2 regions of the Paenibacillus urinalis genome follow, and region 1 is predicted to be linked to the other one. Evidence: predicted binding sites of a transcription regulator. Region 1 holds the regulator's gene; the other holds the start of a gene.
What was found. Region 1 encodes Rex, which represses fermentation and respiration genes when NADH is low (regulators of the CRP and FNR family bind a similar motif). Its sites were predicted from a motif close to TTGTGAAATATTTCACAA; they were not measured.
Positions count from the first base shown of each region.

Region 2: nirB (nitrite reductase large subunit NirB) is a predicted target of Rex. The motif match lies at 1,476-1,493, and genes of this name have one in related genera.

Region 1 covers NZ_CP118108.1:3,635,740-3,639,669, forward strand. The annotation lists gene PUW25_RS16690 (cell wall elongation regulator TseB-like domain-containing protein) at 1-109, opposite strand, end outside; gene PUW25_RS16695 (amidohydrolase) at 141-1,442, opposite strand; gene PUW25_RS16700 (redox-sensing transcriptional repressor Rex) at 1,429-2,088, opposite strand; gene dinG (ATP-dependent DNA helicase DinG) at 2,133-3,930, opposite strand, start outside.
Region 2 covers NZ_CP118108.1:3,220,147-3,224,076, reverse strand. The annotation lists gene nirB (nitrite reductase large subunit NirB) at 1-1,410, opposite strand, end outside; gene PUW25_RS14955 (sensor histidine kinase) at 1,689-3,482, shown strand; gene PUW25_RS14950 (response regulator transcription factor) at 3,457-3,930, shown strand, end outside.

The DNA.
Region 1 (3,930 bases):
CTTCTACCCATGTATCCTTCATTACATATTCATAAAATATATAAATGCCTAAGAGCACGAGTATAAAAGCCACAATACTTATGAGGATCCACTTTCTTTTTTTTCTCAAGGCTGAACTCCCTTCTTGCCCCCAGCATCAATCAGCGGGACGTCAGTCCTTCGAAAGCAGCTTGTGCTTCGCGTTTAATCCGTTCTTCATCCAACGTGAGCATCTCACCGTTCTTAACTAATTGCTTACCATCCACCCAGACATGTTGAACATCCTTGCTGCTCGCAGAATAGATGACATGTGATATCAAATCGGTGTAAGGCAGGAAATGAGCTTGATCCAGGTCTATTGCAATGAAATCCGCTTTTTTGCCTGGCGCCAGCACTCCTGTGTCCTTGACGTAGATGGATTTCGCTCCATATTCTGTTCCCATACGAAGTGCTTCAGTAGCAGGTACGGCGGTTGGATCACCGCTGACTCCTTTGTGAATCAATGCAGCTAGACGCATTTCCTCAAACATATCCAAATTATTGTTGCTTGCTGCACCGTCTGTGGCAAGGGACACAACAACCCCTGCTTTTAACAGCTCAGGTACTCGCGCAACACCGCTCGCCAGCTTCAGATTGCTTCCAGGATTATGAGCCACTGCCACATTGTATTTGGCAAGCACCTCTATTTCTTCATCCGTCAAATGCACGGCATGAGCCACGAGAGAAGGTCTAGAGAAGAAGCCGAGCTTCTCCAGATGCGCTACTGGACGCAGTCCATACTCTTTTACATTCTGTTCTACTTCAGCGGCCGTTTCAGACATATGTGTATGCAGCGGCAAGTCCAGCTCATGTGCCGCTTCTACAAACTTCTCAATAAACTCTGGTCCGCAAGTATATGGCGAATGTGGTGACAGCATCGTCGTGATGCGTCCGTCAGCCTGATTATGCCATTCCCGGGCAAAGGTCATTGCTTCCTTCAGCTTGAAAGCACGCAGCTCATCTGAGCCGAAGCCAATCGCTCCCCGCATCAGACTTGCGCGAATGCCCGACTCCTCTGCTACTTTTGCCACCTGATTCATCTGGTCATACATATCAAGAAAGGCGGTAGTGCCGCCTCTCAGCATTTCCAGCACAGATAGCGAGGTTCCCCAGTAGACATCCTCAGCTGTGAACTTTTCCTCCATTGGCCACATTTTTTCTTGAAGCCAGACCTGAAGGGCAAGATCATCGCCATAGCCGCGTAGTAGGGACATTGCGGCATGACCATGCGTATTAATAAGGCCAGGAATAAACAGCTGATGCTTGCCGTCATGAACTGGAATGCCCTCTGTTCCTTCGGGCAGATCTTCGCCTATATATGAAATGCGGTCATCCTCAATCAGCATATAACCGCTGACGATTCGCCATTCAGGATCGCTTACCGCAAATTTGCCGTTCTTGATGAGCCACTTATGACTTGACATCCTCTTCCTCCTCTTTCCCTGCTTCGTTCTCTAGATAATAAGCCAGACTAAGCAGATCTGTAGTGAAGTCCGCTGTATGAATCCGGATATGAGCAGGCGCCTTGATAATAATCGGGGCAAAATTAAGGATCGCTTCGACTCCCGCCTCCACCAGATAGTCCGCCACACGCTGAGCTTCCGAATCCGGAACCGTTATAATGCCGATTCTAATGCTCAGATCTTTCACTGTCTTCACCAGCTCTTCCATAGGCAGAACCGTCAGTGTATTAATCTTGGAGCCAATCTTCGAGGGCTGGGAATCAAATACAGCGACAATCTTCATATTGTCTTTTACATATCGATTATAGTTCGACAAGGCATGACCCAGATTACCGGCACCGACAAGTGCCACATTGATCTGTTGATCCAGCTTCAATATTTGTCTGATCTTATCGATGAGATATGCCACATCATAGCCGATACCCTTGCGTCCAAAATCCCCGAAATAAGCGAGGTCCTTACGAATTTGCGCTGGATTCAAATCCAGTCTGAGACCAAGCTCCTGTGACGATACTGTGGTCACTTCTCTTTTGTACAGCTCTTGTAAATAACGCAGATATACAGGCAGTCTTCTTACAACAGCCTCTGAAATTTTGTCCGACTTCAATTATAATTCCCCCTCACACCTGCAAGCAGTGTCCGTGCTTAATATTACTTCTCTTCATTCGTTATATGTTCCTCTAACCACTCGCTTATACGCGGAACCATCTTGTCCGTTGTCATATGCTCCATTTTAGGACCTGGCAGGGAATATAAAAAGTACTTGCCATAATACGATTCAATCACTCTTGTATCATACACGATAACGATGCCTCGGTCCTTAGCGGTCCGCACCAGTCTTCCAAAACCTTGCTTAAACCGTATAACCGCCTGCGGTACGGAGAGCTTCATAAACGGATTCTTCTTCTCCGCCTGCAGCAGCTCGCTCTTGGCTTCGACAACTGGATGGTTAGGCGGCTGGAAGGGCAAACGTACAATAGCCAAACAGGATAAAGCTTCTCCTGGAATATCGACACCTTCCCAGAAGCTGCTCGTTCCAAGCAGTACAGAAGCTTTGGCCTCCTGGAATCTTCTCGTCAGCTTCGTCCTGCTTCCACTGTCCACCCCTTGTCCAAACACAGAAATATCACTTGAAGCCAAAGCTTCCTTCAGCGGCTCATGTACCTGTCTCAGCATCTTGTAAGAGGTAAACAGGACAAGCATTCTGCCCTTAGTCGCCTGCGCGGCCTCTGACAGAGACTTGACGAGCATACTGACAAAGTGATCATCACCCACACTGCCCTTCACACTTGGAAAATCACGCGGAACTACAAGAAGGGCTTGTTCCCGGTAATTAAAAGGAGATGGAAGCTGTGATGTGAGCAACCTCTGCTGCTCCTGTGCTTCGGTCAATCCGAGCTGATCTATCATAAACTGGAACGATTTATCTACCGATAAAGTAGCAGAGGTTAAAATAACGCTTCGCTTCTTATCAAAGAACATTTCCTTCAGCTGAGGACTTACATCTACAGGAACGGCATACAGCTGAAGCGACTTGCTCTTGAATTGTCCGCTGGCTTCCAGCCAATATACGGTCCCTGCATCATCAAGGCGCATGAAATGTCTTAATTGGTCTTTGAAGCCAGCTAGATCCTTAACAAGCCCTGTTACGTCAGTGATAAGGCTGTCGGCCGTATAGTCATCGAGATCTTCCCTTACTTCACTAAGGACCTTATCTGCCTTCCGAACCAATTCGGATACGGTCACATAGAACTGATTCTCAACCGCAGCGAGCTTATCCCATTTCTTTGGTTTGTTCTGCGGCTTCAGTCTTAGTGTAAACTGTCCTGCTTCTCCAGGGGCAGCATCACTTCGTTCTGGCAGTAAGCTGAACAGCATCTCACTGAGCTGGTCCCAGGCTTCCTTCGCTTCCAGAGCGGATGGGAACAGCTGATCAATGGCAGAGGTCCACTCCACCATTTGCTCATGACTGGACTGCGCTATTTTTTGACGCAGAGCTGGGAATTGACCGTTCCGACTATCTTTAAATAATCGGGTAAGCGCATGAACCACCGTGAAATATTTCATATGCATTCCAAGATGCTTACCGGCGACCTCCTCGAATTGATGCGCCTCATCTATGACGAGATGCTCATAAGCAGGAAGCAATTGGTGACTAGCCTTAACGTCCGTAAACAGCTTGGAATGATTGGTGATGACTACATCAGCAATGCCCGCCTCATGTCTTGCACGATGATAGAAGCATTTCTTAAACCAAGGGCAGCTTCGTCCCAGGCAGGAATCCGAATCGCTTTGTACAGTCTCCCAAAAATCGCCGCCGCGATGACTCAGATTGAGCTCCTCATCATCTCCGGTTTCGGTTTGCGTGAGCCATACAAGCATCTGCGCAGCAGTAAATACGTCCTCCTTCGGAGTTACAAACTCCTTGTTGTTCAGCTTTTGCTCAAAT
Region 2 (3,930 bases), 420 kb from region 1:
AAGCACATATTGTAGAATCTGTTCTACGACAGGCTTGCATCCTCCGCAGGAGCGTGTTGCACCGGTGCATGCCTTAATTTCATCGAGAGTGGTCTTGCCTTCGACGGTGATGGCATTGACAATGGTACCTTTGGTAACCCCGTTACATCCGCACACGATTTCATCATCAGACATGGTCTCCACAGTGCTTACTTTCTTATGACCGCCGCAGCCGGTTCCCATGAGGGAGCTGTACAGTTCATCTGTCATGACAGCGTGCTGCTTGATCAGCTTCTGCAGCTCGGCAGAGCTGTCGATATCGCCGAACAAGACGGCTCCGACCATAACATTGTCTTTAAGCAATATTTTCTTATACGTACGTTTCCAATCGTCCTTCTGGGAGATGACCGTGTGTTCTTGTCCTTCGATAAATTCTCCGGTTGAGAACACATCGACTCCGGATATTTTTAGCTTAGTGGATACGACAGAGCCTTCATAAGGAGCTGTATCCGCTCCACTAATGTGCTTGGCAAGCACCATACCTTGCTCAAACAGGGGAGCGACAAGACCATAACAAGTGCCGCGATGCTCTGCACACTCTCCGACCGCATAGACATGATCCATAGAAGTGCGCATATAATCATCCACCACGATACCACGGTTTACATCTATTCCGCTATCCTGTGCAACACCGATATTTGGCTTGATGCCAACCGCCATAACGACAAAATCGGCTTCCAGCTCCGTATCGTCAGCAAATCGCAATCCTTGGACTCTGCTGTCGCCGAACAGCTCTTTGGTTTGTGCCCCCAGCTTGAACTTAATTCCTTGCCGCTCAAGCTCTGCTAAGAGCATCTGTGAAGCATCTCGATCCAGCTGACGCTCCATGAGGGTGTCCATTAAGTGAACTACAGTTACGTCCATTCCGAGCTGGACTAAGCCTTTTGCAGCTTCAAGACCGAGCAATCCGCCGCCAATTACAGCCGCTTTGCTATATTGTTTAGACGCTTCTAGCATTTCATTACAGTCAGCAATGTCCCGGAAACCAACAACACCTTGTTTGTCGCTGCCTGGAACCGGAAGGATAAAGGAGCTTGAGCCTGTAGCAATAATAACCTTGTCATAGGGCACCTTGATACCATTTGCTGCAATCACTTCACGTGTATTCGCGTCGATACGTTCCACTTTGGTTCTTGTAAAGAGACGAATACCTTGATTGCTGTACCAATTCAGATCGTTCAGAATAATATCTTCCACCGTTTTACTGCCTTCCAGAACGTAAGACAACATAATCCGATTATAGTTCGGATAAGGCTCACTGCCAAAGACCGTAATATCAAATCGTGTCGTCAGCTTGAGGATCTGTTCAACCGTGCTGATCCCAGCCATGCCATTGCCGATGATGACCAATTTTTCCTTCGCTGTATCCATCATGCTTGCCCCCTAGCGTAATCCGTTATTTATGTCTTTATCATAATAAAAGAGGAAAGATTATATTGTGATTGATTTCACATAAATTGTAATTCTATTACTTGTTATGTAACCTTTATGACCATGTGTTCAGGATGATTGACAAATGAAGCCATGCAATAAAAATCCTCAAATTAAGACGGAAAAGAAAAAAGGATTCGTCATTGTTCCAGCGAATTACAGAAGATGTCATTTTTGATAACGTTTTCAAGCATGGTAGGAAGTGGAGAGTGCAGCAGATGAAACTCCGTACAAGATCATCCTTGCGTTTTAAATTCATCACCGGCTTTTGTTTAATTATGGCTCCGCTCGTGCTGTTTCTATACTTTAACAATGTGTATGCGATGAGTGTGGTTCGCGACCAGGTATCCCTGACCAATCGCAATTATGTCCTCAAAAATGTCGAGGAGAACGAGCGGATCCTTAAGGAAACGAATCGCTACTTATATAGCCTGGGGGAACAGGACCCAGATATCATTTCGTTGTTTTTTCTGCCCTATGGCAGTGGTGACTACACGATTGCCAAGCAGCGGATCGTAAATAAATTCAGAACAGATCTCGGATTCTATGATCTCTTGGACGGCTTATTTCTGTATGATACCGTTCACAAGGATACGCTGCTAGCTACGCAGCGGGGGTATGACGAGAAGATCAACGCGCTCTCAACCATGATGCCTGCAGCTGCTTCGATGAGCGCAGAAGTCCCGACACATAAATGGGAAATTGTTCAGACTAAGGGAACCTATCATCTCGTAAAAACGGTGCGGATTAACGAGCAATTCATCGCTGGGGCCTGGGTGCCGATCAACAGCTTGAATGAGCGTGTACACCGTGCGGATTGGGGCGAAGGCGGAGGGGCGGTTATTTTGTCAGGAGAAGGGGAGGCGCTCTCCGGCACAGTGGTACCTGACCATGTAGTGAAGCTTGCGTCCGCATTTCAATTAGAGAATTCAGAAGAGGATTCGCTCTACGACATCGTAGGTGATTCTGAACGCGAAGGACGATATTTGCTAATTGATGTTCCCGCACATGACGGAGCCATTCATTATGTCGTTATGCTGCCCGAGGCGAGTATTGTACGGAACTTGCCTGTATTTCAGCAGATTATCCGGTTTATCCCAGTCGTGGCTGCTCTATTACTTGTCTCTGTATTGTTCTTCTTGAGACAGGTTTTGTTTAAACCGATGAATACACTGATAACCGGAATGAGAAAGGTCAGCAGGGGCGATCTGAGTGTAAAGCTTGGCCCATCCTCATCTCCTGAGTTTACTTTTGTTACAGATACGTTTAATCAAATGACTGCAGAAGTTCAGCAGCTGAAGATAGGCATGTATGAGGAGCAGCTTCGTGTACAGGAGGCCGAGCTCAAGCAGCTCCAAATGCAGATCAATCCGCATTTTTATCTTAATTCACTTCACATTATTCATAGTCTTGCCGCACTTCACAAGAATGAGCTCGTTCAGAAGATGGCGGAGCATCTTGCCGGGTATTTTCGCTTCAGTATGCAGGCGGATCGAAGTCTGATTACGATCAAGGATGAACTTCTGCATATTAAAAATTATCTCGAAATTCAAAAGCTGCGTTTTCCTGAACGTCTGCAATATGAGCTGACCGTAGACCCGGATATCGAAGAAATGCTGATTCCACCGCTCACCATACAGCCTTTCGTAGAGAATTCCATTGTGCATGGCTTCCGCAAAGGGAGAAGTATACTGCGTTTGGACATTACGCTCGATTTTGTCCCTAATGAACAGCAGCTAAGAATACGAATTCAGGATAACGGCACGGGCTTCGCCGAGGACGTATTAGTTAGGCTTCAGCAGGGGGAATTGCATCCCGAAGAAGCAACAGGACGAAGCATTGGGATATGGAATGTCAAGCACCGGCTTAAGAAGGTAAAGGGGATAGAGCCTCAGATCCAGTTTGAGAACAGCCCTGATGGCGGAGCCCTTGTGTACCTGACGATTAACTATATAGAGAGCAGCAAGGTGAGGGAGGAGAATAAGGATGTACAGCTTGCTCATCGTGGATGATGAATATTACGCGCTGGAAGCCATGAAGCATGCCGTGGATTGGAGTGATATCGGATTTGACAGGTTATACACGGCGATGTCAGCTGACGAAGCAAGAGAAGTTCTCACACAAGAGAAGATCGATATCATGATCTGTGACATTGAAATGCCGGAGGAGGATGGGTTATCACTGCAAAGCTGGGTCCGTGAGCATGTGCCGCAGCTGGAGACCATCTTTCTGACGGGACATGCCGAGTTCTCTTATGCACAAAAGGCAATCCAGATGCACAGCTTCGATTATCTGCTGAAGCCGATTCAATCCACTGATCTGATCCATACCGTGAAGCGTGCATTAGAGAAAAAAAGTCATGACGATGAATTTGCCCGGCTAAAAGAACAGTATCTGAACTATTTAAATGAAGATCGATTCTGGAGCACGAAGCGAATCACTAAATTCTGGAAGGATCTA